Regions from separate parts of the Bacillus sp. 1A genome, predicted to be linked through region 1. Evidence: riboswitches for the same ligand, from Rfam matches in the RefSeq annotation. Region 1 holds a riboswitch; each other region holds the start of a gene.
What was found. Region 1 has a riboswitch for S-adenosylmethionine ahead of ACUN0F_RS17275 (M20 family metallopeptidase). Riboswitches for the same ligand answer to the same signal wherever they lie in the genome.
Positions count from the first base shown of each region.

Region 1 (10,672 bases):
CAATTATTTATTAGGATTGCATAAAGGATTGGAAGTAGTATAAGGGCCAAAATTCTGATTCTTTTCTATCTCTCCGTCTCAAAAAACTCAATCCACTCTCCATCAGGACCAGCGAAGAATATGTAACGTGTTCCATCTGGTAATGTTTCAATTTCTTCTCCTAGTAAAAAGGTTACTTTTTGTTTCTTTAGTCTTTCAATTTCATCCTTTAATGAATCCACTTTAAAGCAAATGTGATGTACTTTTCCTTCTGCCGGAAGAGAAGAGTTGTAGCCTTCAATTAATTCGAGTATCGTTTCCTTCGATTCTTCCACACCTAAAAAAGCGAGTTTTAAGTCTGGATTCGGGTGACCCATACGTTTAATGAGCTGTAAGCCAACTACTTCTTCATAAAATGAAATAGATGTTTCTAAGTTTGCGACCATAAGACCGATGTGTTCAATTCTTCTAACTGGCATGTAGATCCCTTCTTTCTGAAAATTATATACAATATGTTATTGAAAATTAAGAAAATAAGCAAGATAAAAACCTTACAAATTTTAGCGTGTTATATGGTATAGTGAGAAAGTATGTTTGGGGAGAAGGAAGGAGATTATACGATGAATACACCTACTCAAACTCCTTCATTATCGGCAACGATGAAAGAGTGGCATTATGCATTAGCGTATGAAATTAAACATTGGAAAACGATAGGTGGTAGTAAAATTTCTATCATGAACGGTCGTTTTTTATATACAGATTATGAAAGTACAGTATACGTATTTCAGCTTATTTCGGAAGTAAGCTTACCGGAAGGTTCACCAATTCGAATTGAGTTTGATGGTGAGGAAGCGACAGGAGAAGTATTATCTGTACATGGATTAGAAATAGAACTGAAATTAAATGATTATATACAAGGTGAAATACGAGAAGCTGTTTTATACAGTGAACCGTGGCAATTGTTAGAGCAACTACAAGAGCGATTGAAAGAGGCACATAAAGATAAACTAAAACGTAGTCGTATAAAGCGTCTTGTTGATGGGACGAGCAGTCCGAAACATATTGAGAAGATGAAAAATCCGAAAAATGAATTGGCGTATCGTTCGTTTTACAATCCGACAACGTACGTGTGGGGACCCCCTGGAACAGGGAAGTCTTACAATTTATCACGTATTATTTCGGCTCATTATCAAAAAGGAAAATCGGTACTTGTATTAGCTCATAGTAATGCGGCAGTAGACGTATTAATGAGTGAAGTAACGAAGCAAATTGAGAAGAAAAAGAAATGGACACCTGGCGAAATTGTTCGTTACGGTTATAGTCAACATGAACATATAAGAAATCATGAAACATTACTTACGTCGAAGTTAGTTGAAACGACGAACGGATCATGGGGAGAAGAAAGACTCTATTTAGAGGAAACACGACAAGATCTTCGTGAAAAGATTTTATCATATAAAGCGACTTCTGCTGATAAGAAGCGTATACAAGAGATTGAAAGTGATCTTCGAAAGCAAAAAGCGAAAATTAAAGAAGTAGAAAAAGAATACATTGAAAATGCGAAAGTAATCGGTGCGACTTTATCGAAATGTGCCATTGATTCACTTATTTATGAGCGTACATTTGATTTAGTTGTAGTAGATGAAGTGAGTATGGCATATGTTCCGCAAATTGCATTAGCTGCTTCACTTGGAAAACGTATTGTCGTTTGTGGGGACTTTTTACAGTTACCTCCAATTGCGATGGCGAACCATGAACTCGTTCGAAAATGGCTTGGGGAAGATATGTTTTATCATGCCGGAATTGTTGATTCTGTTAATAAATCAGAAGCACATCCGAACCTATTTATGTTGCAGGAACAAAGGCGTATGCATGCGGATATATCGAAGTTTACAAACTCATTTATTTATAAAAATAGAGTATACGACCATCCGTCTGTTTCAGAGCGTAAGGAACTTGCGCGATTGCAACCGTTCGCAAATGAGGCAAGTGTTTTATTTGATACGAGCTTAATGGGAGCCTTTTCGTTAAAGGACGCTGCTTCTGGTTCTCGATTTAACATTATGTCTGGTTTAGTAGCGATGCAAATGATGTTAATCGGACTGTTAGATGGTGTTCAATCGATCGGTGTTGTTACACCTTACAGGGCACAATCTCGCTTTTTATCAACGTGTATTAGAGAAATGTTGCAGAGAACGAAATATCAAAACATACCAGTTTTAGCGGCGACGGTTCATAAATTCCAAGGTTCTGAAAGAGATATGATGATATTTGATACGGTTGATAGTTATCCGCAAGAACGACCTGGCGTGTTATTCTTTGACCATAAAAATCATCGCCTCGTCAACGTTGCAGTAACGAGAGCGAGAGGGAAGTTCATTCAATTATCAGATTGTCATTATATGCGTAAAAACCTTTCGAGAAAACAAGCGTTATCACAATTAACAGCTCATATAGAACGTCACGGAGATGTATATGATCGTACGACATCAAGACAATTGTGGGAGCGGAAAATTTCGAAACGTTTACGCTGGTTTATGGAAATGAATCTTGAAGAGCCGAAAGGGTTATTGAAAGATATTTTAGCCGCAAAACGAAAAATTATTATTTCATTTCCAAGTACAAAGCAAGTGGATAAGCGAGTCTGGCAAGCGTTAATGCGTACAAATGCGCAAATAACAGTGTATAGTGATGGACCAGTTCCGTTAAAAAATGTAAAGTTACAAAGACAAAATAAAGCATTCCCGTTTATCGTAATCGATGATGAAATCTTTTGGGCGGGAGCACCGCTCACATCTCAAATGATATTTGAAGGTAGTATGGAATTTCCGTACGTATGTGCAAGATTACAAGCACCTGAGACAATTGGTGTGTTAAAAGGATTTTTAGATATCCGGTAAATTCGGATAGGAATTCCTTGACTTTTAATCGGAATGAACATAGAATGAATATAATTTAATATAATCTTATGAAAATTCTTATCACGAGAGGTTGAGGGACTGGCCCTATGATACCTCGGCAGCGGATTCTTTTATGAATACTGTGCCAATTCCAGCAAGGTAACTTGAAAGATAAGAAAGAAGCTCATTTTGACTGTATATGCAGAAGCCTCTTTCTATCTTTTAGAAAGAGGCTTTTTTACGTGAAAATATAAGGGGGAAGAAAAATGGGAGCGACAGGAGTAACGTCACAAAGAAAAACAATTGAAGAGAGTATAGAAAGAAATAAGGAAAAGTACATAGAAACAAGTCACGATATTCATGCGAATCCAGAGATTGGTAACCAAGAGTTTTATGCATCAAGAACGTTAAGTTTATTACTAGGTAGTGCAGGCTTTCAGCTGCAGCACAATATAGCTGGACATGAAACAGGTTTTATCGCGCGAAAAAGTTCAGGAAAACAAGGACCAGTCATCGCATTTTTAGCTGAGTATGACGCTTTACCGGGACTAGGTCATGCGTGTGGTCACAATTTAATTGGCACAATTAGCGTTGTGGCAGCAATCGCATTATCAGAAACACTTGAAGAAATTGGTGGGGAAGTTGTCGTGTTTGGAACACCAGCTGAAGAAGGAGGGCCAAACGGTAGTGCGAAAGCGAGTTATGTAAAAGCGGGGTTATTTAAAGATATTGATGCGGCACTTATGATTCATCCGAGTGGAAAGACAGCGACAACGAGTCCTTCATTAGCAGTCGATCCACTTGATTTTCATTTTTACGGAAAAACAGCTCATGCTGCGGCTTCACCAGAAGAGGGGATTAACGCATTAGATGCGGTGATTCAGCTGTACAACAGTATTAACGCACTTCGCCAACAACTTCCGTCAGATGTAAGAATTCATGGTGTTATTACAGAGGGCGGAAAAGCACCTAACATTATTCCTGACTACGCCGCAGCAAGATTTTTCATCCGCGCAGCAACGCGAAAAAGATGTGCAGAAGTAACAAAAAAAGTAAAAAATATCGCACAAGGAGCAGCGTTAGCAACAGGTACAAAAGTAAAAATTCATCAATTCCAAAATGAAATCGATGAATTGCTCGTAACAGAAACATTTAATGACGTCGTAGCCGAAGAACTAGAACAACTTGGTGAAGATGTAAACCGTAAAGAAAGAGTAGGGATCGGCTCAACAGACGCAGGAAACGTAAGCCAAGTCGTACCGACAATTCATCCGTACATTAAAATTGGACCAGACGATTTAATTGCGCATACGAATGAATTTAGAGAAGCAGCACGTTCAGAACTTGGAGATAAAGCGTTAATTACATCGGCAAAAGCACTAGCGAATACGGCGTATCGATTAATTACGGAAGAAGGGTTGTTAGAGAAGGTGAAGGAGGAGTTTAGAGAGGCGCAGAGAAATCAGGGATAGGTGAGAAAGAGACGTATCTCTGGATTTTCTAGTAGGAAATTGAATGAAAAAAGAATCAGCCTATGGCTGGTTCTTTTTATATTATATAAGAATTATTCCACATACACTCGGTATCTTTATCTTAGTACCCTCTTATCAGAACGACAATTTCTCCTCAAACTCACTCTTTAAAACAATTAAAGGAGACGATAATCCAAATTGCATTAAGGAGTCTAAAAATGTAGCGAGAGAATCCATCGAATTGCTCATGACCTTCATCATATAATTAAACTCCCCGCTAATTCGATATAAATTAGTTACTTCGGGAGCGGCATTACAAAATTGGATGAAATCAGAGCATTGGCTTGTTTTAAACATGATGAATGCTTGAATGTTTTTATTAATTTTAGAAGGCTCAAATTTTGTTCGGCAAGCCGCTATAACTCCTTGATCTTCAAGTTTATTAATACGCTCTTTTACAGCAGGTTGCGTCATGGATATGATCCGTCCTATTTCTGAAACAGAAATTCTCGCATTTTCATACAACAAGTTCATAATTTCATGGTCAAATTCATCTAGTTTTACTGCGTTTTGCATTGTGTAGCCTCCTTGCTTTATTTTCTAAAGTGAATCGTAAAGTTACAAAATTTTCTACATGAAGCTACACTCTAGAAAACAGGATTTAGGGGAATCAGACATGAGATATTTTAAAGGAAAACAATTCAAGTAAGATGTTATTTTAGTAGTTGTCGGCTACTACTGCCGTTTTTCTTTCGGTTATCGTGATGTATCTGAAATCCTGAAAGAACGTGGTATTTCAGTGAAAACAACAACCATCATGCGATGGAGTCATAAATATGGCAATCCCATCTATCGAATTTGGAAAGTAAAAAATAAATCTGCACGCTTATGAAACCATTCATACCCTATATAAACAAAGGCGAAGTCTTCAAAGAGACTCCGCCTTTTCAACGTACAATGAACTTCAACAATTACTACCTAAACATTGTTCTGCATTTACCAACCTGTTTATGCTTTTTTCAAACTTTGCAACAGAACCAGTTTAACCATCATCATGCACATGGAACTTTAGGTTATTTAAGTTCAGTTGAGTTCAGAAAACGAGCCCTTAAAAAAGCAGTCTGAATTTGTGTTGACAATCACACCTCCATCAATACTATCAAAAGAACCTTTATACTGTTACAGCTTGAGAAATCCATTGAGCAGTTAGTTCAGGAGATTCAACAGGAAACTGATGACCGTACTGAATACGTGTAATATCCAAGTGTTCAAACTGCTTTGGGACATGATGATCCTTGTCCAAAGCTCCCCATAGTATCTTAATTTTCCTCTTATCCCATGTCTCGGGATTTAACTGGATGGATTTTGATATAGTTAAGCAAGACATGACCGTAGCGTTAGTTTTGCGTATACGGGGGGATTTTAAATCACGGACCACAGAATGAGCGTAATTACTCAATAACTGACTCGATGTTCTGAAGCTATTGGTTTGAAGTAGCTCTTTTTCCAAACGGGCGGGCTCCATATATTTTAGAACGAAACTTGTAATACGTCGAAATCTATATTTAGGTTGGATAGGATGCAGTACTGGCTGCAATAAAATGAGTTGTTTGATCAGTGAGGGCAGCCGTTCCATCACTTGAGCCGCAATCAATCCGCCAAATGAATGCCCCACTAATATAACGGGTCTGTTCAACTCAGTGATCATAGTGGAAATGCTCTCTACATAGCCTTCTATCACAGAAGGATTATGGTGATAAGGGGTACGCCCAAATCCAGGTAAATCTACGAACCAAGTATTTAAACCGCTTAAAAATTGTGAGAGGGGCAAAAGGGCATCGGCATTGCTGAACGTCCCATGAAGAAAAATAATAGGTGTTTCATTCCTATCTTTCTCTAGCGAAACTAAGTTAGCCCTTCTTCGTTGACTAAAATCTTTCTGCTCATTTTGATTCAGGCCTAAATGATTTAACCGATAATCCAAATCACTAATGATAAAAGGGAGCGTGGACGGAACTACGAATGAATTTCTGCCGTTCCTTTGTTCTATTTTTAATTTACTGTAAACAGGGAATTCCGACTTAACAAGAAAACTCATGGATTCTTTAGGAATACCAAGCATCTTATCAGTACCCATTCTAAGCACAGTTTTCAATAACGGAAGCGGTATAGTTCCTAACGGCTTTGTTGTCTGCAATTCGTGTGCCATGAGTTTGATGAAAGTTCGGATCGACGGACTTTCTTGCTTAGAATCTAAAAGATAGTAGGTATTGCTTGATAACCCTTCTGTGTTAACAAGTTTTGAAATAAACGAAGCCACATGGTCAATATGAACCATTGGTAACCAATAATCGTCGCCGCCTGGAACAAGCGGCATAAGATTTCGCCTTACGGCATCGACTAAGATACTAAGGCCTCCAATCTGTTCTGTTTTCCCTGAGAAGGAGTCTCCGACGATTACACTAGGATTAACAGTAGATAAGGGAATGCTCATGTTATGAAGAGATTTTCGTATATAAGAGTCGGCTAAAAACTTCATTTTTTCATAAGGCGGTTGATTGTCCAGCAAATGATCTAGATCCAACAATGCATTTTGTTCATGATAGGGACTCATAAAGCCTGCGACATGGATAAAATGCTTTAATTCTTTTTCAGCGTGGATATCCTGTGCTAGCCGAACAAGGGATTTTGCAGGGGTAAGGAAAGACTGCTCAGCTTCAATGAGGTTCAACTCAATATTCATTGGACCTCCTGCGTGAATAATTAGATCAGTTGCAAGTAATTGTTTGTAGCTGTCATCACTTAAACCTAATCGAGGCTGCGTTAGATCACCGATAATAGGAACAATGTTGTTCTGTTGATCGGGTGCCAGTTGATTGATGATGGTAAGAAGACGATTTTTTTGACGTACAAGTGCATAAATCTTATGCTGAGAAGCTAACTCAGCGATTAAATGACGTCCAATATAACCAGTTCCGCCGGTCATGAAGATATTCATAATAAAAACACTCCTTTATTATTTTATAGTACTAATTAGTACTAATGTATCTAAAAATATTACTTTAGCATGGAAGCTAAAGTAGGAAATAAATTTTTGATCATATCTTGGTTGTTAGAAGCTTGAGCCAAGAAGAGAGCACCCTCAATAGAGGAGACAATCAACATAGCTGTTTGTTTAACGGGCAGCTCTTTCTTTAGTTCTTGTCGTGCAATCCCTTGGGCTAAAATCAATTCAACACCATGCAACTGTTTTTCAAAAAAACTCTTGATTCTATCTCTAATTTCAACCGCGTCAATAGGCGTCTGTGTATACAGAGTCAGGAAAGGACAACCGCCAAGGTAGTTATTTTGTTCAATAGTATCACTTAAAATATGGAGTACCGCTTCTAATTTCTCTTGAACGGTGAGCTCAGTTTGAGACACAATATAATTAATTCGCTGCTCGTAATGTGCTATCAACTGATTAACAATAGCGAGCAGCAGCTCCTCCTTGCTCTTAAAATAATAATAAATGTTCGTTTTTGAAACTTTGCTATGTGCGACTATGTCGTCCATGCTTGTTGCTAGAAAACCTTTAGTAAGAAACAATGTAAAAGCGGATTGCAGAGCAATATCTTTATTAGTAAGTGTATTTTTTTCCATATTAGTACTATACAGTACTACAAATGGAGAGTCAAGGGAATGATTGATGAAATGCATAGGGGTTCGACCGCACATCCATCAACTTAAGAAAAGTAAACATCCCAAAAACAAAAAAATGAGCTACCTTCTCAAAGTAACTACCTGTAGAGAAAGAAAAAGTTCATTTAGTGGGTACTTCAAAACCTTAGCTTGATTGCGATGGGGTCACCATATCAAAAAAAAGAAAATTGTGCGTTTAGACATATTTTTTAACCGCTTCCTGTACGTTAAGGGACTCGTTATTTTTTTTACAGTTTTTTATTATGAAATTTTAAATAACTAATTATAATAGGTGAAAAAAACGATCAATAGTTGGGGGACGGAAAGGATTCGAATTTACATTCTTTCTCAATACATATTGTGGATAAATAAAGTAAAATATGGGTTGGGGTTATGTCTCATGTTGTGTTAATCCTAACAATAACTAAGGGTACATAATATGCTTTCATACCTTTGAATGATTTTGTTATAGGAGGGATGGAGATTTAAATGGCTCAAATTGTTGGTATTGATAGATACCTTTGTACTGGGGCTTTAATCTATATGCGTGAGGGCCTTTCCCTAAGTCTTGTCGGGAAGTAAGGAACAGTAAGCAAACACTGATATAATATGAATAGAGAAGAGGAATGCCTTATGAAAATACGTAGTCAAATTACATGTGCAAGTCTGGCCCTTTTAATAGCTGGAAGTTCCCTGTTATATACAACAACAACCTCAATTGTAAAAGCAGAGCCCACTCAAAATGTATCTAGTTCGTTACAAAAAAATACTCAACGAGATCGTACTTCCGTCAAGCAAGCAATGCGGGATACATTGCAACTTGGATACCCGGGGATACTTGCTAAAACTTCTGAGGGTGGAAAAACTTGGGGTTATGCCGCTGGGATAGCGGATCTGAGAACCAAGAAACCAATGAAAACAGATTTTCGCTTTCGCATTGGCAGTGTGACGAAGACGTTCACCGCAACAGTTGTACTTCAATTAGCTGGAGAGAACCGCCTGAATCTAGACGACTCCATCGAAAAATGGTTGCCTGGTGTCATTCAAGGAAATGGATATGATGGTAACCAGATTACTATCCGGCATATATTGAACCATACAAGTGGTATCGCTGAATACTCAAGGTCAAAAGACGCTGATTTTACGGATACAAAAAAATCGTATACGGCTAAAGAGTTAGTGAAGATGGGGATTTCTTTGCCCCCAGACTTTGACCCAGGAAAGGGCTGGTCTTATTCAAACACAGGATACGTATTACTGGGTATTCTTATTGAAAAAGTAACCAGAAACAGCTATGCGGAAGAGATTGAAAATCGGATTATTGAACCACTTGAATTGTCGAATACATTCCTACCTGGCAATTCAAGCGTTATTCCAGGCACTAACCATGCCCGTGGATATGACCAACCAGACGGAGCAAGTGAGCTAAAAGACGTTACTTATTATAACCCAAGTGCAGGTAGCTCGGCTGGAGATATGATTTCTACTGCTGACGACTTAAACAAATTCTTCTCTTACTTGCTCGGTGGCAAATTACTGAAAGAACAACAACTAAAACAAATGCTTACTACAGTTCCTACAGGAAGAGAAGGAATCGATGGATATGGTCTTGGAATCTATGAAACTAAGCTTCCAAGCGGTGTCTCGATATGGGGACACACAGGTGGCATTCTAGGGTTTACTACTCTTGTTGGAGGTACACTTGGAGGCAAGCATACGTTGGTTGTCAATTGGAATAGTTTGGGTAGAACTGACAGTCCTAATCCTTTTAAAAATATTTTACTTGCTGAATTTAGCAAGTAGGAAAAAAGGGAAAATTTACCGTAGTTTTCATAGTTAAAAATATACTTTTCTGGTTCAAAAGCCCCACCTTATTTTCGAGAAAAATTTGGGGCTTTTTTTGTTTTGGTGGCGTTTATTCTCCTTAAGTTGATGAATGTGGGGTAGCACCACATTACTATCAAGCTAAGGTTTTAATATATCTCCTAAATGAACATTTTCTTTTTCTACAGGTAGTTACTTTGAGAAGGTAGCTTATTTTTTCGTTTTGAGGGTGTTTATTTTTCTTAAGCTGATGGATATGGAGTATCCGCCCTAAGTTAAATAAATTTTGACTTAAAAACAAGTCATTTTAACAACGTTAGGAGTGTTTCATGCAGCACAATGTCATTTGTGTTGTATTGCAAGAAAAAAATTACATTAGAAAAGAGCCAGAATTCATCCTGTTAAGGGTAAATCGACTCTTAATATTTAAAAGGATGGTAAAAAGAAACACAGAAGTAAAAAAAACTGTGTTTCTTTTTGATTAATATATTTACTGAACTTTACGGCACAGATGCTCCTTCTATCCTATTATAAAAGCGATTTTGAAAGTAAGTAATTTGTAAGAAATGGGTAAGAAAAAAGAAATTTTCATTGTGTATGATAAAAATATAAAGAAGCGTGAAAGGCGGAACAGATATGACTTATATATGAAAAACAGACCAGTAACAAGACTGTTTCAAGGAAAAGAAGTAATTTATGTGGTTAACATATATGTGGAAAAAGAGGGATTTACCCAGGACAGAATGGCGTTTGTAAAAATAATAAATATGAAGATGATTACGAATTCAATGTTGACCTTTTTTTATTGGTGGAGAT
Region 1 is NZ_JBQYLZ010000001.1:3,382,661-3,393,332, forward strand. Features, by position in the region: gene ACUN0F_RS17265 (VOC family protein) at 66-458, opposite strand; gene ACUN0F_RS17270 (AAA domain-containing protein) at 570-2,879, shown strand; SAM riboswitch class I at 2,955-3,057, shown strand; gene ACUN0F_RS17275 (M20 family metallopeptidase) at 3,146-4,351, shown strand; gene ACUN0F_RS17280 (Lrp/AsnC family transcriptional regulator) at 4,487-4,927, opposite strand; partial or broken gene ACUN0F_RS17285 (IS6 family transposase) at 5,067-5,234, shown strand; gene ACUN0F_RS17290 (alpha/beta fold hydrolase) at 5,523-7,349, opposite strand; gene ACUN0F_RS17295 (TetR/AcrR family transcriptional regulator) at 7,409-7,993, opposite strand; gene ACUN0F_RS17300 (serine hydrolase domain-containing protein) at 8,666-9,835, shown strand.

Region 2 (10,672 bases), 1.3 Mb from region 1:
TTGGTTTAATTCAAGAAGATGAGGAACTGTCTAAATATTATTATCATGGTGTCAGCCATTTCCTTGGTTTAGATACGCATGATGTAGGGACATACAAAGATAGAGTATTAGAAGAAGGTATGGTTATTACGATAGAACCAGGTCTTTACATTGAGGAAGAGTCGATCGGTATTCGAATAGAAGATGATATTCTTGTAACGAAAGATGGATATGAAAATTTATCGAAAGATATCATTAGAGAAGTGGAAGAGATTGAAGCATTTATGAGTGGAAATAATGAACATGTAAAAGGAAATCAAGCTGTAGTTAAATAATAAGAAAAAAAGTCACCACTAATTGATTTGAACTTTACCTCGAATCGTGGACGATTAAAAAATCCATGATTCGGGATAAAGCTCTATGTATCCTCGAAATACTAATCTTTAATTATTAACCCCAATAAAGTTGCAAACTGAACAGCTTGATATGTTGATACTTTGCATCCTCTTAAATCATTCACTGAGACTGTAAGTGTATTAAAATTAGAAGAACTAATATCTATCCCCTTCAGTGATGTCTGGTCAAAATTAGCTTCATCAAGGCTACATAATTGGAATTCAACTTTTTTTAGTTTACAGTCAAAAAAATCTGCACTATTTAATGAAGTTTCATTGAAGATAATTTTTTCTAATTTAGAGTTTCCAAATGCCGCTAAATTCAAAATGGAATTCTCAAATTTAACATTTCCTAAGCTGGATTCTGTAAAGTTAACTCCAATTAATTTACTATTTTTAAATTCAACTCTGTGAACAGAAGAATTGCTTAAATTAACATTTGATAAATCGCAGTTTTCAAAACAAACATCTGTGATATCAATATTGCTAAAGTCTGTATTGGTGAACTTACAATTCTTTATCACAGCATCATATAATCGTACTCTATCCACAGATTCATTTTCGAAAGTGGAGTCTATAATTTCACACATTTCCAATGTTGGATCTTCTTCATAAAAAATATCTTGAAAATTTTTTGGAGATAACTCTGGTGAAATTTTGGGTCTATCAATTTTCATAGTATATCAATCCTCTTCTTTTTGATATATAAGTGTAATTCATGTTTAGTGAATTTTTAAAAGGAACATTAGTTCTTATTATACACAATTCTACGTTTTTTTGTGAAGAGCATTTTAATTACTTTTTATTTAAAAGTAGCCATGTGTTTGAACTTTTTTATGAATTGCAGTCGTTAGCGTTAATGTATATGTTGTTCGCGCTCGAGCGAAGTTGAAGGCGTATAATCGGGGAATGTTATGAATACTGAAACAATGATTATAACACTAATTGAAAGCAATAATAAAAAGTGTCGGTGGATAACAGTAGAAAACCTTTCTGATAAAAGTTGAATTATACATGACATTGTAATCGTTATAGTAAGTAAAAGACTAATAAACAGTATACTATGAGCTTGTTGAGCGTTTAACATTTCTGTAATCATTGCTCCCATCATACTTGCCATTAATCCAGAGAACATTCCTTCTAAAGCGGTAAATAGGTGAAACCGTAGACCGACTAAAAAACCGATACAACTACTAATCAAAATCGCAAGCAATGTAGAATATAATAATTCTCCTTTAAAAAGAATACCTAAATAAAAACCTATACTTAAACCGATACTCATACTAAAAGACATAATAAATACCATATACTCCATTAGGGTACCGTTACGTTTAGAAATGTAAGATGTAATAAGAATCGAGATACAACAAAGTGTTAAGGCGGTTGCTGTGTAAGCGAACATTATGATACCTCCCTGTCCTATCGTTCATTTCATCATATGTTCGTATGGAGAATACTTATGCTTATTTATATCTGCATATTATCTGCACAATTTCATAAATGTAAGTAAGTAGGTGCTTGATTTTTTGAGCATCTTTTTTATTTGTGAGCATGAGAAAGAAATTGTTATATAATGAGTTTCTATTGTGAAGCCATAAAGAATAAGCGTATAATATTATAGTTATCCCATTACTGGGAGTAACCCGCGAATGATAAATAAGATTGTTGTTTTATCATCGCCTCTAAACATATAGACAATGAAAGTAACACTGGAATACAGATAGGGAGTTATAAAATGAAATTAATTATTGCCGAGAAACCAGATCAAGGTTTGGCTCTTGTTTCACAGTTTAAATATCGCCGGAAAGATGGATATTTAGAAGTAGAAGCAAATGAGTTATTTCCAAATGGAGCGTACTGTACATGGGCAATTGGTCATTTGACGCAGTTATGTAATCCAGAGCATTATCATGCGGAGTGGAAAAAATGGTCACTTAATACGTTACCGATGATTCCAGAGCGTTTTCAATTTGAAGTAACAAAGTCAAAGTATAAGCAGTTTAACGTTGTGAAACAGCTGTTACATAATCCTCAAGTAACAGAAATTATTCACGCGGGTGATGCTGGGCGTGAAGGGGAATTAATCGTACGAAACATTATTAATCTTTGTAACGTGCAAAAGCCGATGAAACGTCTTTGGATTTCCTCTTTAACGAAGCAAGCAATTTATCAAGGGTTTAAAAACTTACTAGATGAAGCAGATACGATTAATACGTATTACGAAGCATATACAAGATCATGCGCTGACTGGGTCGTTGGTATGAATGCATCGCGTGTCTTTAGCATTTTGCTAAAGAAAAAGGGAATGAATGATGTGTTTTCCGCCGGACGTGTACAAACACCGACACTCGCATTAATCGTAAAGCGTGAGAAAGAAATTGAAAACTTTAAGTCAGAGCCGTTTTGGGAAGTGTTCGCAACCTTTAATATAGAAGGAAAGAAGTATGAGGGGAAATGGGAGAAGGATAGTGAATCCCGCTTAAAAGACCCTGATATGGCAAATAAAATTGCAGCATTTTGCCAAGGTAAACCGGCTGTAGTAAAAGAAATGAAAACGGAGCGTAAAGAGTTTCAGCCGCCGTTTTTATTTAATTTATCAGCACTGCAAGCGACAGCTAATAAAGCTTTTAAATTTTCACCGAAAAAGACACTTGATATAACGCAAGCACTATATCAAAAAGGGATAGTTTCTTATCCGCGTTCGGATTCTAACTATGTGACACAAGGAGAAGCAGCGACGTTCCCTGATATTTTACAGAAGTTAAGTCAGTTTGATGAATATAAAGGGTTATTACCAGCTCCAGTTGAATCGATTATGAATAATAAGCGTTATGTGAATGAAAAAAAAGTTACAGATCACTACGCAATTATACCGACAGAGCAAGTTACAAACCCAAGCAAACTATCAGGTGATGAAAAGAAAATTTACGATATGATCGTAAGAAGACTGATTGCGGCGCATTATGAAGTAGCAATCTTTGACTACACAACGATTACAACTCTTGTAGATGAACGTGCTGAATTCATTTCAAAAGGAAAACAGCAAATTCAAGAAGGTTGGCGTAAAGTTATTTTCCAAGACGATAAAGATGACGAAACAATTCTTCCAATTGTCGCAGAAGGTGAACTGGGAAAAGTTGTAAAGGTAAAAGTGAAAGAAGGAAAAACACAGCCGCCGAAGCGTTATACAGAAGGACAACTTATTACGTTAATGAAAACGGCCGGTAAGTATTTAGAGAATGAAGAGCTGGAGAAAGTATTAAAGAAAACAGAAGGTTTAGGTACTGAGGCAACGCGTGCAGGTATTATTACGATGCTGAAAGACCGTAAATATATAGATGTGCAGAAGAACCAAGTGTACGCAACCGATAAAGGGAAAGTATTAATTACTGCAATCGGTGATAAAATACTAGCTTCACCAGAAATGACAGCGAAATGGGAGCAGCGCCTTGCGGAAATTGGTGAAGGCACAGCATCACCAGCTACATTTATGGAACAAACGAAAAAGCTATCAGCGAAAATTATTGAAGATGCAGTGGAAATGTCGGAGAAATGGGATTTCACTGGATTACACGTTGAATCGATTGAGCGAAATGGATCGAAATTTACAACAGGTAAAAAGGTAGGTAGCTGTAAAAAGTGTGATGGCGATGTGATTGATAAGTCAACGTTTTACGGTTGTTCTAACTACAACACGACACAATGTAATTTTACCATCTCAAAGAAAATATTAAGTAAAACAATTTCGCAAAAGAATATGACAAAGCTTTTAAAAGGTGAAAAGACAGATTTAATTAAAGGCTTTAAAAAAGGTGAGAAAACGTTTGATGCGAAGTTAGAGTGGAAAGATAATAAGATTAATTTTGTGTTTGAGAATTAAGTAGTTTTAATAAATAAAAGGTTAAGTTTGAAAAATATGGATAAAAAAGAGAAAGCATGACAATTTTATGTCATGCTTTTTTTATTTTGTAATTACAGGATTTTGTATGCTAAATATAAAAATAGTATTTAAATAGGACGTTTATATTATCTATATCATTTCTTTTATATAAAAGGAAAAAAGTAATTAAGAGAAATTGAGAGTAGCTTATACTGATGTATTTGAAAGTATGCAATAAAAAAACATCTTAAATAATAAAAATTTATTGTAAAACGATAAATTTTATATTAAAATCAAAAACAGAATAAATAAGTGTGGTGCTTTTTATGGAAAAGATAAAAATGTTGTTTTTGTAATTAGAGGAGGTATAAATATGGACATTAACAATTTTATTATTGAAAATATGGATAACCCTCATGAGTTGGAGAGAATGTATAGAAAAGACCCGAAAGTTTTTAAAAAGTCATTCTCACAAGCATGGGATGAAAAACCTGATTCTCAGGTACTAGCTGCTTGGTACGAAAGATTGCATTTCAAGGAGACGGCAAATAAAGAAAAAATATCGCTGTTTCAAAAAGGTTTCTTATTCATGGGTATGTTAGCTATTCTAGCTGGACTAAGCACCAGAATCATTTTCCACTTTGTCGAGCAGGAAGCAATTGCTCCAATTAACTTGGCTTTTGGTGTAATTCCCTTTATTGCTGCTTATTTTATTTACAATAATACTCCGAAAAAAAGTATTATTTATTTCCTTGCGGCGTTGTTACTAATTTCCGGATTGTATCTTAATATGTTGCCATTAAATTATAAAGACAGCAGTATCCTTGCTTATTTACATTTTCCTATAATGTTATGGGTTTTAGTAGGGATTGCGTTTACAGGAAATGAATATTCAAAAGGTAGTACAAGATTAGCTTATATTAAATTTAATTTAGAATATTGTCTTCTCTACGCGAGTATGGCCGTGAGCGGAATGGTATTAGCAGTATTCACCATGAAGTTATTTAGCTTCGTTGACTTGGATATAGGAGAATTCTATTTTAGTAATGTTGTGTTATTTGGTGCTGCTGCTCTCGCTATTGTGGCTGCATATTTAGTATCAATGAATCTTAAACTTGCTAAAAATATTACACCATACATATCTAAAATTTTTAGTCCTCTTGTCCTAATCACATTGTTGATCTATCTTATAACAGTTATATGGGTCGGGAAAAATCCGTTCTTGGACCGCAATTTCTTAATGGTCTTCAACGGAATACTCCTTGGCGTATTGGCCGTTACCATATTTTCTATCGTTGAGAGTGACTCAGATGAGAAAAAGAACATTTCAGATTATATCAATTTTGCCTTAATTGTTCTGGCACTTATTATTGACACTGTGGCTTTGTCAGCCATCATATTCAGACTTTCTTCTTACGGGATTACACCTAATAGACTTGCTGTTTTAGGGGTAAACATACTGATCTGGGCAAATTTAATTTGGATTATGTTTTCCTATATGCGTTTCTTGCAAAACAAATCAGGACCAACAGCTATCCAAGATGCCGTTACGAAGTATTTACCAATTTACGGACTTTGGGCAGCTTTCGTTATGTTTACGTTTCCTTTAATTTTTAATTAGTAAGGAACTGTTAATGTAACGAAAAGTCAATCTTCCGTAACGTATAATATCAGCTTATTTTTATTTTAGATATGGAAAAATATGTTGAAAATATTTTGGCGTAATATATAATAAATTTAGATAATTGTATAAAAACTTCTTATTAAGAGAGGTGGAGGGACTGGCCCTTCGAAGCCTCAGCAACCTTATGTGATATAAAGGTGCTAAATCCTGTAGGATCTAAAAGTCCTAATAGATAAGAAAATAGGTATAAGTAAACCTTCTTCTTATTTTGAAGAAGGTTTTTTTGTCATTTAAATAGAGAATTAGAAAGGTAGTGATACAGAAGAGAAAGAATCAAAGAAAATATAGAAGGAGAAACCGGAGGGCATAGTGAATAATCAAGTTGGGGGTTTAAAAGAGGATAGCGCTAGTAATAGTATTTGGAGCAATAAAATTTTTTCGTATTTTTTCTTAGCAAGTTGCATTTCTTTAATAGGTAATTCTATGGTTACGCTCGTTTTACCGTTATGGGTAATGAAATTGACGAACTCTCCATTACTTGTTTCTGGGATAAACGTTGCAATTGCAATGGCGGCGATTTTGTTTGCACCTGTAACAGGGACGTTAGCAGATCGAATGTCGAGAAGGAAGCTTATGATAATTGCAGATGTTATGAGATGTATCGTTATGATTTGTGTTGCGGTAATAGCATTTTATAATAAAATGTTGTACATTCCGTTACTACTGTTACTTATTATACGTTCAATTGGGAGTGCTTTATTTACTCCAGCTTCAAATGCAGCATTAGTAACATATGTGGAAGAAAAGCATGTTCAACAGGCGATTACGCTGAGACAAATCTCAATACAAATCATATCGGTAGCCATTCCTTTAATGGCTAGCTTTTTAATTAGTATTTTTAATTTTCATGGAGTATTTATGTTAGATGCAATTACATTTTTTATATCATTTTTAATTTTAATGAAAATTAAATTTCCACGTGAATTAAAAGGAGAAAAGAAAAAGCCTTTTTATGAAGACTTTAAAGAGGGGTTCTCACTTTTAAAAAGTAATCAATCATTGAAAATGTTGCTTATGAGCGCTGCAATCATTAATTTGCTTGGAGCGGCGTGTATGCTATCACTGCAAGTAATCGTTGTTAGAGAAATGGATCTTTCTATGCAGTGGTATAGTATAGTTTTTGCGGCATCACCGATAGGAATTTTAATTGGGGCATTAATTACTAAAAAGATTCGTACATATAAAACGATTACAACTGCTTTTATATGTACTGCTATTATGGGAATTTTTAATGCTGCAATGGGTACGACGTTAAATCCGGTATTATTTTCTGTTTATTATTTTCTGTCAGGAATTGCATTTGGGGTAAGTAATATATATTTTGGAGTGTTGTATAGAAAGTTAATTCCAAATGAAGTGCAAGGAAGATTTTTCGGTTTTTTAAGTTCGTTATTATTAGTATCTACTCCAGTTGGAATTGCAATAACAGGATATTTCTTAGAGTCAATTTCAGCTTCTATTTTATTTATTATAATTGGTATTATTACGTTTTTAGTTTCGGTTATTTCATTTGTAATGATAAATAAGAAATAAGTGTTGTATGAGATTTTTCAATAATAAAAAACGTCCTATAGCAGGACGTTTTTTATTATGTATATTGCTGTTTTTTCTTAATAAGTAATAACACTTGTGAAACACAAGCAAGTACCGGTAACTCAATCAACGGTCCGATAACGAGTGCAAGTGCGATAAGAGGTTCGTCTGGAAAAGCAGTTACAGCAATAGCAAGTGCAACAGGTGAGTTTCTTGCTAATGTTGTTAAGCTTAGACTTACTGTATCTTTATAAGATAAACGCATCATGCGTCCGATAAATTGTCCTAGTAAAAAATTAATGATAAAGAACAATAGAATAGGAATGAGTAATAGTAAAACGACATTCATATTTTGTAGTAAATATTTACCTTGTGATGCAAACATCGCTACGATTGCTAAACTTAAAAATAAGATTTGAGCAGAGCTGAAAAACGGAATGAGTTTATTCTCGAGTGTTTTAGTTTTTTTCAGTATATTCATAATGAATTTTGTAGCGTGTGCAAGTACAAATGGTAAGACGATTACGATAACAATACTTTCTACTAAAACAGAAACAGCTACAGTCTTCATGACACCAGCAAATAAAAATAAATAAATGGGAAGGAGTAGTACTTGCAATATTAAATTTACAGGCAAAATTGCAGTAGAAAGTGCTACATTTCCTTTCGCAATTTCAGTAAAGATTAAGTACCAATCTGTACATGGAGTAACCATTAACATAATAAATCCAACCCAAAGTGCTGGATGATTTGAAAGAAATAGTGCACCTAACCCCCAAGCGAGTAAAGGTGTCCATACAAAATTAATGGTAAGGCTCGTTCCAGCGAATTTTAAATTACGGAATCCATTTTTTATTTCTTTCAATGGAGTGCTGAGGAATAATCCATACAGCATAAAAAATAAGAAGGGGACAATAAATTGCTCTGAATACATATGTATCAAATTAAATTGTCCGAGTACGATGCCGCATGTAACAGCAAAAAGAATAATAAAAGTTTGAATCTTTTCTATAGTGCTCATGAGTAAATCCTTTCTAAATATGAATGGCCCTCTTTGTATTCATTATACAAATAATAAAGTTATAATGGGTGTTTTAATTGTATTGGCGCTATTACTTTTAATTCGAGATATTATTTTTTATTTAAAGTTACTTGACTAAAGTAAGTGTGTGTATTACAATCACTTACATAAGGTAATTAGATAACAAAAAGTTCGCAATATCTTTACTTAAGGCATCAATTGGAACTTTTTATTAGAATAAGAATTTTTATGATGATGAATAATGAATATGACAAGAAAGCTTAGGTGAAGAAAATGGGGTTATTTAGCTCATTATTTGGTAAAAAAGAAGAAAATACAAAAGTAGAGGGGAATAAAACAATGTCAAAAGTATTATTTGTAAAAGCAAACGATCGTCCAGCGGAGCAAGCAATTAGTTCAAAAATGTATGAAACGTTTGTAAGTACTTATAAAGAAGCTAATCCGAATACAGAAATTGCAGAGTTAGATTTATTTGCATTAGATCTTCCTTATTACGGAAATATCGCTATTTCAGGTGGATACAAACGTAGTCAAGGTATGGAGTTAACAGCTGAAGAAGAGAAGGCTGTAGCAACGGTAGATCAATATTTAAATCAGTTTTTAGAAGCTGATAAAGTTGTATTTGCGTTCCCACTATGGAACTTCACAGTGCCAGCGCCATTAATTACGTATATTTCATATTTATCTCAAGCTGGAAAAACATTTAAATATACAGCAAATGGTCCAGAAGGTTTAGCTGGGGATAAGAAAGTCGTTGTATTAGGTGCGCGTGGTTCAGATTACTCTTCAGAACAAATGGCTCCTATGGAAATGGCAGTTAATTATGTAACGAATGTGCTTGGCTTCTGGGGGATTACAAATCCAGAGACTGTTGTAATTGAAGGGCACAATCAATATCCAGATCGTTCACAACAAATTGTTGAAGAAGGTTTAGAGAACGTTAAAAAAGTAGCGGCGAAATTTTAATTGATAGTAAATGCAAAAAACCAACATGGATGACCATGTTGGTTTTTTAGTCTATTTCTATGTTAAAAAATGTATATTTATAAAATAAAAGAAAAGTTTGAAAATAGTATTGCAAAATATTATATAGCAAACTATAATGAGTTCAAGAATAGTTAATAGTTGAATTGAAAATTCAGAAAATTCAATTAGTTAAAAATGGAAATGAGATAAAAGGATTGGAATGGAGGTTATATTATGACGAATAAAGTACCGTTTTCGTTCATAGTAGTTATTGGTTTAATGTTATTCGCACTATTTTTTGGAGCAGGAAATTTAATATTCCCGGCAATGCTTGGTCAATCGGCAGGAGAGAATGTATGGATTGCTAACGCTGGATTTTTAGTAACAGGTGTAGGTTTACCGTTGCTAGGAGTATTAGCATTTGGTATTTCAGGTAAAGAGGATTTACAATCGTTAGCAAGCCGTGTGCATCCAGTATTCGGAATTGTATTTACAACAGTTTTATATTTAGCAATTGGTCCGTTATTCGCTATTCCGAGAACAGGCAGCGTTTCTTATGAAATTGGTATTAAGCCGTTCGTGCCAGAAGATTTCAGTTCTACAGCACTTATTCTTTTTACAATTGTATTCTTTAGCATTACTTGTTTTTTTTCGCTAAATCCCGCGAAAATTGTCGATATTGTAGGAAAAATCTTAACGCCAATTAAATTAACGTTCATTGGAATTTTAGTAGTATTTGCTTTTATTCATCCAATGGGAGAAATGCAAGCACCTGCAGAGGCGTATACATCACATGCATTCTTTAAAGGGTTCCAAGAAGGTTACTTAACAATGGATACGTTAGCATCATTCGTATTTGGTATTATCATCATAAATGCGATTAAAGAAAAGGGTGCAAAAACAAAAAAAGATATTATGATTGTTTGTGCAAAAGCAACATTGATTGCTGCATCTATTTTAGCAATAATCTATTCAGCACTTTCATTTATGGGAGCTTCAAGTGTTGCAAAACTTGGTCATTTAGATAACGGTGGTGCAGTATTAGCAAAAGTTTCAAACTATTATTTCGGGGCATACGGCGGAATTATATTAGGGATTATGGTTATAGCAGCATGTTTAACTACTAGTGTTGGACTAGTCTCAGCGTGTTCTTCATTTTTCCATAAGCTATTCCCGAGGATTTCATATAAGAA
Region 2 is NZ_JBQYLZ010000001.1:4,732,233-4,742,904, reverse strand. Features, by position in the region: gene ACUN0F_RS24245 (aminopeptidase P family protein) at 1-314, shown strand, start outside; gene ACUN0F_RS24240 (pentapeptide repeat-containing protein) at 416-1,051, opposite strand; gene ACUN0F_RS24235 (hypothetical protein) at 1,231-1,776, opposite strand; gene topB (DNA topoisomerase III) at 2,110-4,254, shown strand; gene ACUN0F_RS24225 (DUF4153 domain-containing protein) at 4,628-5,875, shown strand; SAM riboswitch class I at 6,012-6,117, shown strand; gene ACUN0F_RS24220 (MFS transporter) at 6,248-7,471, shown strand; gene ACUN0F_RS24215 (arsenic resistance protein) at 7,527-8,492, opposite strand; gene ACUN0F_RS24210 (FMN-dependent NADH-azoreductase) at 8,787-9,479, shown strand; gene brnQ (branched-chain amino acid transport system II carrier protein) at 9,714-10,672, shown strand, end outside.
Region 2: another riboswitch for S-adenosylmethionine. It lies ahead of ACUN0F_RS24220 (MFS transporter); the one in region 1 lies ahead of ACUN0F_RS17275 (M20 family metallopeptidase).

Region 3 (10,672 bases), 160 kb from region 1:
GCTGAAGGCAATACAGCAAAACTTGCAATTATTGGTGAATCACAAAAGGGCATTATGTTATGTCCGAAAGAAGAGCAAATTACAGATGGGGAAACAGCTTTAAGTTTGCTGCAAAAAGTCATGGGGGACAAAGTAACAGCAGAGACGATGTCTTTTGGAACGTATGTCAAAGGCATTGACGGCTTAATGGCTGGGGACACAAGCGGCTGGTTGTATGATGTAAATGATAAATCTGCAGAAGTTGGAGCAGATAGTTATAAATTAAATGCTGGAGATGTTGTTGTCTTTCGTTTTGTTGCAGACTGGAGCAATATGAGCCAGGAAACATTACAGCAAACATTAGATAAATTTGGTACTTGTAAAACTGTAGAAGAACCAAAGACAGATGATCCAAAACAAGAAAAACCAGAAGAACCAAAAACGGATGATCCAAAACAAGAAAAACCAGAAGAACCAAAGACAGATGATCCAAAACAAGAAAAACCAGAAGAACCAAAAACAAATGATGAAAAAGTAGAACAACCAAAGCAAGAGAACATTCAAGTTCCAGCGGCGCAAGTAAATGACGCGATCTCTAAGACATCTGAAAAGATGTTACAAGATGGAATTGAAAGTGATTGGGTAGCTTTAGGCCTTTCTCGTTCTGGAAAGAATGTTCCAATTGAGGCGAAATTAAATTATGTTAAGTCAGTAACTGAAAAAGTAGAAAAGCGCATTAACCGTTTTTCAGCGACAGATTTAGCTAGAACGATTATTATGATGAATGCAATGCAAGCAGACCCTACAAAGGTTGGCGAACATAATTTAGTTCAAAAATTGTACCAATCAGATAAAGTGAATTCTGTTACAGGTTATACATTTGCATTACTTGCATTTGATACGAAGAAATATGAAGTTCCAGTGAATTCAAAATGGAATCGAGTTGCTTTAGTTGATGCGCTTTTAAACGCGCAACATACAGATGGCGGCTGGACTTACGATAGTGCAAGTAGTAAAGACAGTGCTAGTAGCGTTGATGTAACAGGTATGGTTTTATCAGCATTAGCTCCTTATCAAGAACGAGAAGATGTGAAACCAGCTGTGCAAAAGGCTGTTGCCTATTTATATAACGAACAGCTAGAAAACGGTGGTTTTTCTGCTGATGGACAAGAAAATTCTAATAGTGTTGCGCAAGCAATTATTGGACTATCACTTGTGAAAGATGTAGATCAAAACCGTCTACATAAGGCAGTGCAAAATCTACTGTCATATCAACTTCCAAATGGTGAATTCAAATGGTTACCAAGTGATCAAAACGGTAGCGGAATGGCTACAGAGCAAGCGTTATTAGCACTACTTCAGTTTAAAGATCTTGAAAAATCGATTTATGACTGGTCAAATGTATCTGTTCCTGAAATCGATAAGAAACCAAATGTGGATTCAGAAAATGTTGTAGTAGAAAAAGAAGTTACTGAGCAACCAGAAGAACAAAAACAAGTACAACAAGAAACGAAAGATGATAATTTAAAAGTTGTTGTTGATAACGAACCGGTTAAAAGCAAAAAGTCAGGAAACGGTAGTACGTTACCAAAAACAGGAGCATCCTCTCATAGTGCAGCTACAGAAGTAGGTATGGGTGTATTATGTATTGCTTCTGCATATGTATTATGGAGACGTAAAGCAGCTTAACAAAAATTAGGAGCAATCATTTGCTCCTAATTTTTAATATGAAAGGTGAGAGACAACATGAGTAAGATGAAATGGATCATTTCTTTAATGCTTTCACTTGGGCTACTTGCTGGATGTGAAGAGGCAGCTGTAAAGCCTGAGAAGAAAGTAGAACCAAAGCAAGAAGAGGTAGCAAAACAAGAAGAGAAAAAAGATGAAGCGAAACCGGAAGAAAAGCCGGAGGAAAAACAAGCTGAACAAGAGCAAAATAAGCAAGACGAGCAGAAAGAGAAGCAAGAACAAAAAGTAGAAGAGAAGCCGAAAGAAGAAAAGCCGCAGGCACAACCGGAAGTAAAGAAAGAAGAGAAACCTCAGGAACAGCCTGCCGCTGCTAAGCAACCAGAACAGCAAAAAGCACAAGAAGAGAAACAACAGCAACAACCGAAAACACCAGAAGTAAAAGAAGAAGCGAAGGTTGTGAATCAGCCGAAAGAAACACCGAAGCAGGAGCAGAAGGTTGATCCGAATAAAGAGCAACAAGCAACTGTACCAACGCCACCAACACCGGTACCAGATCCAGTACCGCCAGTGCCAGTGCCAGATCCAGTAATACCAAAACCAAAACAAGTCACTATCTCAGTAAAAGGTGATAAAGGGTACTTATTAGGTGCGAAAAAAATGGATGTACAAGAAGGCGATACTGTTTATAAAGTATTGCAGCGTACAGGTTTAGATGTGGATGCAATGGGCTCTAAAGGTGATATTTATGTAAAAGGGATTAATGATTTATATGAAAAAGATGTTACTGCTACTAGTGGATGGAAATATCGTGTGAATGGTGCTTTTCCAAATCATAGTGCTGGTGTAGTAACAGTTAAGCCAGGCGATACAATTGAGTGGGTGTTTGTATTAAAATAAGAAAGGCATTCGGTAAAGGACTATGACAATAAGTTTTTCTTCTTTACATCCTTTTGTGAATTTTTTCTATTATATCGGGGTGATGATACTATGTATGATGTGTCTTCATCCTCTTTTTTTAATTGGGGCAATACTATTAATCGTCATAATCAATATAATGCAAGGGAATAGTGAAAAGATAAGAAAGATGTTACCGAGCACAATCGTTTTCTTTTTTATGGTCATTTTATTTAATTCATTATTAACGCATAGAGGTCGAACTACGTTATTTTGGTTAGGGGATAGCCGTATTAAGCTTGAGGCGATTATGTTTGGAGTAGTAATGGGATTATTACTAGTTGCGATTATGTTTACGTTTGCTTCGTATAATGATATTATTTCAAGTCATAAATTTTTATATTTGTTTTCTAGAATTTCACCGAAAGTAGCGTTGTTAACGATGATTACAGTGAGGTTTGTTCCTTTGTTTATGAGGCGATTACAGAAAATAACACTCGTCCAAAAAACGAAAGGCGTACAAGTAGATGCGGGTTCAATTGTTGAAAGAGTGAAAAATGGTATGCAGTTGCTGCAAGTATTATTAATTTGTTCATTAGAAGATGCGCTGCAAACAGCAGATTCTATGCAAGCGCGTGGGTTTGGTGTAACGAAGCGTACGACGTATATTCGGTATAGAATGGAAAGACGAGATTGGTACACGCTCATTTATTTAAGTATTCTATTTATCATTGCTATTATATGTAGTACGTATGGCGGAGGAAAGTTAATCATTTATCCGAAAGTCGAATCTATTCTATTTCAGCAATACGATGGAATGATGTTTGGAGTATTTACGATGTTTATTAGTCTACCAATTATAATGGAAGGAAAGGAATGGATATGGTGGCGCATGCAGAAATAAACAATTTATCATTTGTATATACTGATGAAAACGAATATGCGTTACAGCATATTTCTCTTTCTATTCAAAAAGGAGAGTTTATTGCACTTGCTGGAGGGTCAGGCTCTGGAAAGACGACTTTATTGAAACATTTTAAAAAGGAATTACTTCCAATCGGTACACGTTCAGGAGAAATTTTTTATGATGACGTTTTATTAGGGGAAGTACCTGATTTATTATCTGCACAAGAAATTGGTATGGTATTTCAAAATCCAGAAAATCAGCTCGTAATGGATACGGTCATTCAAGAATTAGCATTTTCTTTAGAAAATATCGGGTTACCATCACAGATTATTCAAAAACGAATAGCAGAGCTTATTAGCTTCTTAGGATTTCAAGATTTATTGCACCAATCTGTTCATACGTTATCTGGCGGGCAAAAGCAGCTCGTCAATTTAGCTGCGGTATTAGTTATGCAGCCAAAACTATTATTATTAGATGAACCGACGGCGCAGTTAGATCCCATTGCTGCGAAAGAGTTTTTAGGATTGTTAAAACGTATTAATGAAGAACTTGGAATTACGATCGTTTTAAGTGAACATCGTTTAGATGAGGTGATACCACTTGCAACACGCGTTATTTGTATGAATAATGGTCAAATCGTGTATGATGGCAGCCCTAAAACGGTTATAGCGAACATGTGGGAAGTTGAAAAGTTCCGTCCATTTATTCCGCAAATTCCAAGATTGTTTTTAGAATGGAATGTAGAAGATATTCCGTTTACAGTGCGAGAAGCGCAAATGAAACTGAATAACTTTTCAGAGATATCATATGTGAATGAGCCAGTAGCAAAAAGTGAAAAACACGAAGTTATTTTAAGTGCAGAGCATATTTCGTTTCAATATGAAAAAAATAGTCCACTTATTTTACAAGACTTAACCGTATCGATTGAAAAAGGAAAATGGGTAGCTCTCGTTGGAAAAAACGGTACCGGGAAGTCCACGCTTTTGACGATTTTAGCGGGATTGCAAAAAGCGAGAAGAGGGAAAGTAAAGTGGAATGGGAAAGTGATACATAAAATTGATTCGAAAGAACGATTTAAAAGGATCGGGTATGTATCACAGCATCCGTATTATCATTTTACATTTGATACAGTGTGGGAAGAAGTGTATGAACGTGCACGTGAGTTATACGGAGAACAAGGAAAAGAAATAGCAGAAGATATGTTGAAGAAGTTTTGGTTGTATTCGCTTAAAGAACGCCATCCGCATGATTGTAGCGGGGGAGAGCAACAACTACTTGCGTTATGTACAACGTTATTATCAAAGCCGACTTTATTGTTACTTGATGAACCGACAAAGGGATTAGATCCGTGGAAAAAAGAAAGAGTAGGAGAGCTATTTAGAAAGCTGCAAAAAGAAGGTACAACAATTGTAATGGCAACGCATGATATTGAGTTTGCAGCGAAATACGTTGATCAATGCATGATGTTATTTGACGGAGCAGTTATTATGAATGATGCACCGAAAGAATTTTTTAGTGGAAACTTCTTTTATACAACATCTATTAATCGATTCATTCGAAAAGAATTGCCATATGCATTAACGTGGGAGGATGTGTACGAAGCGTGTCTAAACGATATGTTGCATTCATAATATGTATTTTTGCAGTAATAATAGGCACATTACTCTTTACTACACTTATCATGGACGGTTATTACATGTTAAGTAGTTTGTTTTTATTAGTTGTTATTATGTTACCTTTCTATATCCGCTTTGAAAGAAAGGCTTTTGTTTCACGTGAAATTGTGCTCGTTGCTGTGTTAGCGGCAATTGCAGCAGTTAGCCGTGTACCATTTTCTATTTTACCAAGTGTACAACCGACTTCATTTGTCATTATCGTTTCTGCAATTGTGTTTGGGAGTGAAACTGGTTTTATGATCGGTGCAACAGCGGCTATCGTATCTAACATCTTTTTAGGACAAGGTCCGTGGACGCCGTGGCAAATGTTTTCTTGGGGCATGATTGGTTTTATAGCTGGATTATTACGTAATACATTTTTAATGAAAAAGCTATGGGGAAGACTTCTATACGGATTATTTGTTGGGTTTTTATTTGGCTGGATTATGAACTTATGGGGGCTTCTCGGTTTCATACGTGAGGCAACGTGGGAAGCAGTCGTTTCGTATTATATCGCAAGTTTTTATTTCGATTTGAGTCATGCAATTTCAAATGTTGTTTTCTTACTATTATTTAGTACGTCTTGGATTACGATTCTTACAAGATTTAAAAAGAAATATGGCATATTAGATAAGCATAACACGGCATAGAAAAGCATACTCATATAAGGTAGGGTCGCGACTTACATATTCGTTTGCCTCTTTCATGCTTCTTACATATTGTAAGGAGCATTTTTTATTGTCAAAAAATAGATTCAATATATACCCGTTATTATATAAATTTATTTGTATAATAGTAGGTGAGAACTATTTTCATAAGGGAGGTGTATAGTTAATGAAGTTAGTTATTCCGAAGCAACACGGTGCATGGGCCATGCTCGTTATACCATTTCTATTAAGTGTCATACTTGGGAAACCTACTATGTATCATATTCCATTGTTTTTAGCTTGGTTCTTTATCTATTTAGCTACGTATCCATTTCTTACGTACATAAAGCAAAAACGAAAAAAAGAGTACTTACATGCTGCAATTGTATATTTTATCATCGCGTTCGTATTTGGAATGATTTCTCTATTATATGAACGGCGCATTCTTTTATTCGTAGTATTCATGATTCCATTATTTATTGTAAATATGTATTACGCTCGTCAAAAAAATGAAAGAGCATTACTAAATGATATTAGTGCGATTATTGTTTTCTGTATTGGTGGTTTAGTTAGTTATTATTTTTCAATGAAACTTATAGATAAAACAGCATTATTTATTGCGCTTATTTCATTTTTATATTTTTTAGGAAGTACATTTTATGTAAAAACGATGATTCGCGAGAAAAATAACCCGAAGTATCGTCTTATATCATGGGGGTATCATATTATATTAACAATCATTGTATTTGCTATCAATCCGTGGTGTTCTCTTATTTTTATACCGAGTGTCATTCGAGCAATTATGTTATATGGCAAAAAAATTTCTATTATAAAAGTAGGGGTTTTAGAAATTGCTAATTCTGTATATTTTTTAATTATAACGGTAATAATTATGAAGTATGCCATTTGAAAAAACTTCCCACCTTATGATGGGAAGTTTTTTCAATCTTGTTCTAAAATATGAACCGTGTAATCACAGCGTTGAATAGCTTGTTCGATCGCATAAAGTGATTGTTCAATACGAGCGCGATTAAAATCTTTTTCAACAGTCTGTAGCGCTTCTTCTAAACAATGTTTTGCTTCTTGTAATGATTGAAAAGAATTTTGGACATATCCGCGAGCATTTTCGTGCATTTCATAATCCTCCTTGCATATTTATATATGTATAGTATGAACAGTAAGGAACAAAATATAATTTGTTATATTTATTTGACAATTAGAATGAAATTACGTATAGTAAGAATTAAGTGAATATTTTCTTATCCAGAGAGGTGGAGGGACTGGCCCGATGAAACCCAGCAACCGCGATGCAGGTGCTAATTCCAGCAGAACATATTTGTTCTGGGAGATAAGACGAAGATATATACGTAACTTCTTCTTATCGGAGAGGTTTTTTTGTTGCAAAAAAACCGATTACGAAAATTTATATTAAGAAGAAAGGGGTTGCGAAGTACTGTGACACTCGAAAAATACGTAAAACTGCGTAGTACAGTTTATGAATATATGATAGAGCAAGATAAGCCAATATCATTGTTAGATATTCAAGAACATATCGTTTCGCATCATGAAGGAAAATTCACGAAAAAGATGTTACATCAATTTTATTTATCAAGACTATTAGATGAACTGAAACTGGATGGGAAAATTACATTAGCTGATGAATATCTCTATACTGAAAAAGGGGTATTTTATAAGGCGGGAAAAGGGAGCTAAGCTCTCTTTTTTTTGAAGTATGTAGAGTAAAAGACTGCTTAAGCAGCCTGATACAAGGGAATGGTGTTGAGTGTGTAGTGTCAAAGATTGAATGTGCCTGAAAGAGGCACTTCATATCGGCTGCAAATGAAAAGAGACACCTCCGCCGAATAGGTGTCAGTCGTTTTGTCATATAGACTTGCTATTTGACAGTTATTAGAATAACATGCAGGGGTTGTGGAAGTCAAAAGGGAATTAAAGGAAGAGGTGTTGTTATGTACGCTTACTTACTAAATGATATAACGAAATGGATTCCGAAATACATTGTAGATAGAGGATACGAATATTATGAAGATGGACATGTAGAAGAGGTTGAAATACATGATAAGAAAGTTTTTGCTTTTGTTACTGGAAATGCAGGAAACTATGAAGTAATGATTGATCTTGAAAATTTTACAGAAAGTAGCTGCGAGTGTCCATATGAGAATTATTGTAAGCATATGGCGGCAGTTGTTTATGATATTCAAGATGCTGGTGAGAGTACGTTGAAAGAGAAACTGAAAGATTTAGACAAGGAAGAATTACTTATCGTATTAAATCGTTTATTACAAAGTTCGAAAAACGTACAAATTGTAGAGAAGATGTTAAAGAAGGGGAAACTTTAACTTATAGAGGGAGTTGTTATGTAGTGAATGCACTAATTGTATACGCCCATCCTAGTCCTTCCAGTTTTAATGCGGCGATATTAAAGCATGTGCAAAAAGGATTACAAGAAACAAATCATTCGGTTACGGTACTTGATTTATATAAGGAACAATTTGATCCAGTCCTTGTATTTAATGAAGAGAAGAAAAGACGTGATTTAGTAAATGAGGAAGAGACAGCGCGATATAGAAAATTAGTAGAAGAGGCAGATACGCTTCTCTTCATCTATCCGATATGGTGGTGGGGGATGCCTGCTATTTTAAAAGGATTTATTGATCGCATTTTCGTAGCTGGATTTGCTTATAAATATGAAGGTGCCCTGCCGAAAGGATTATTGAACGGAAAGAAAGCGTGGGTTATTAATACGTTGGACTCGCCTTTATGGTACGTCGCATTATTATACCGATCAGCAGATTGGATTATGATGAAGAGAGGTATTTTACGTTTTTGCGGTATTCGCGATATAAAACGGTCAGTTTTCCAATCAGTGAAAACGAGTAAACTAGAGAAGCGGGAAAAATGGTTAGTACAAATAGAAGAAAAGGCTCGTACATTATGAATGAAATCGATCGTATTCTAAACTGTTGTGGGTATGATAACGAACTTTTGCGAACGTATATTACGTGTTTACTTCAATTGAAAAAATGTAGCGAAACATTTCAACAAATGACGATTCAATTAAGAAATGATTATCTAATAAGAGGGATTTGTGAAAGAGAAGTTGATGAGGTGGTAAGAGGAAGTAAAGAATATGAAACATATTTTCTTCCTAAAGCGTTACAGTGGAATTTCCTTAAGAAAAATCCACATTTAATTGAAAAAGTATGTGAAGATTTTTTTGCATGTGAGGCGTTATATCTTACGGAGATAGAGTGGAAGACCGTGATAAATTGCACGGGAAATAAGTGATTTATTATGTAAAAAAGCTAGCATAAAACTAGCTTTTCGTTTAAATAAATAAGAAACATAGACTAATGATGAATCCTGCATATAGTAAGTTCACAACGCAAAATCCCATAATATCACGAGCACCTAAACCAGCTATCGCTAATGCCGGTAATGCCCAGAATGGTTGAATTAAATTCGTCCAAGCATCGCCCCACGCAATTGCCATTGCTGTTTTTGCTGCAGGTACACCAAGTTCAGCACCAGCTGGAATCATAATAGGTGCTTGTACAGCCCATTGGCCGCCGCCAGATGGAACGAAAATATTAACGATGCCAGCACTTAAAAAGGTAAAGAGAGGGAAAGTCGTTTCGTTTGAAATGCTAATAAAGAAATTCGAAATAGCTCCTCCAAGTGAAAGTCCTTCACCATTAGCTCCAATCATCATTCCCATAATTCCTGCATAAAACGGAAATTGAAGTAAAATACCAGAAGCACTTTTTGTAGAATCTGAAAAAGCGCGTATATATTGAATCGGAGTACGATGGAAAATAAGCCCAGCAATTAATAACATAAAAATAACGATATCGAGAGTAAGGTTAAAGCCTTTCGTATAAAAGTAATTGAAAATATAAATGAGACCTAACAAGCCAACGCAAAGTGTAATAATGATGCTATTTTCCATTTTTTCAGCGAACGTATTGTTTCCTACTTCTTGAGCGGCAGCTTCTTCATGGAATACGCTAGGATCTACAGTTATCGTATGTTTTTCATCTGGATGCATCGCTTTATTAATGAGAGGCATCGTAACGAGAAAAATAATAACTGGTACAAGTGCGTATGGTGAGAATAACGTTTCTGTTATTGGAATCGCTTCTTTAATACTTCCAGCTGTCGTTTTAATTAACGTTTCACCGCCAGTTGCTAACGTAAGAGGAATAGAAGCAGAAAGCCCCGCATGCCAAATGAGAAATCCAGAGTAAGAAGAAGCAATTGCTAGTCTATAATCTAATCCTTCAAGATGCCTGGCCACTTCTTTTGCATATAAAACAGATACAACAATACCAAATCCCCAGTTTATGTATGCTCCTAGTAAACTTACGATTGAAATGGCAATAATACCTTGTCCATTCGTTTTCGGTAGTTTTGCCGCTTTCGTTAATTCTTTTTTAATGAGAGGCGCGTTTGCTAAAGCAGATCCTGTCACGAGTACAAGTGCCATTTGCATAGAAAAGGCGAGTAGTCCCCAAATGCCATTACCCCAGTGATTAATCATTTCCACAGGTGTTTGGTGAGTCGCAAACATGCCGAAGAAAATGACAAAAACAGTTAATAAACATGATAAAATAAACGGTTCTGGCAAGAAACGTTGCACTAAGGCGACGCAACCATTAGTAAAAGAACGAAACAAAATAGATCAACCTCCTTATGTATATGTATTACAATTATTCGAGGTTGATTCGTTCATAACCTTTTATAATTAGAAAATTCCGATATTTTTAGAGGGATTGAAATATTGTCAAGAAGAGTAGTATCACCATCACCCTGACAGAAAAAGTTGCTTTTCCCCAATATGAAATATTGCATATAAAAATGAATTGATGCAAATGCAAAAGCTT
Region 3 is NZ_JBQYLZ010000001.1:3,224,516-3,235,187, forward strand. Features, by position in the region: gene ACUN0F_RS16405 (DUF4430 domain-containing protein) at 1-1,668, shown strand, start outside; gene ACUN0F_RS16410 (DUF4430 domain-containing protein) at 1,726-2,565, shown strand; gene ACUN0F_RS16415 (energy-coupling factor transporter transmembrane component T) at 2,588-3,466, shown strand; gene ACUN0F_RS16420 (ABC transporter ATP-binding protein) at 3,439-5,100, shown strand; gene ACUN0F_RS16425 (ECF transporter S component) at 5,073-5,774, shown strand; gene ACUN0F_RS16430 (YwiC-like family protein) at 5,959-6,681, shown strand; gene ACUN0F_RS16435 (hypothetical protein) at 6,714-6,905, opposite strand; SAM riboswitch class I at 7,028-7,126, shown strand; gene ACUN0F_RS16440 (hypothetical protein) at 7,167-7,484, shown strand; gene ACUN0F_RS16445 (SWIM zinc finger family protein) at 7,739-8,128, shown strand; gene ACUN0F_RS16450 (NAD(P)H-dependent oxidoreductase) at 8,152-8,727, shown strand; gene ACUN0F_RS16455 (group-specific protein) at 8,724-9,077, shown strand; gene ACUN0F_RS16460 (short-chain fatty acid transporter) at 9,118-10,464, opposite strand.
Region 3: another riboswitch for S-adenosylmethionine. It lies ahead of ACUN0F_RS16440 (hypothetical protein); the one in region 1 lies ahead of ACUN0F_RS17275 (M20 family metallopeptidase).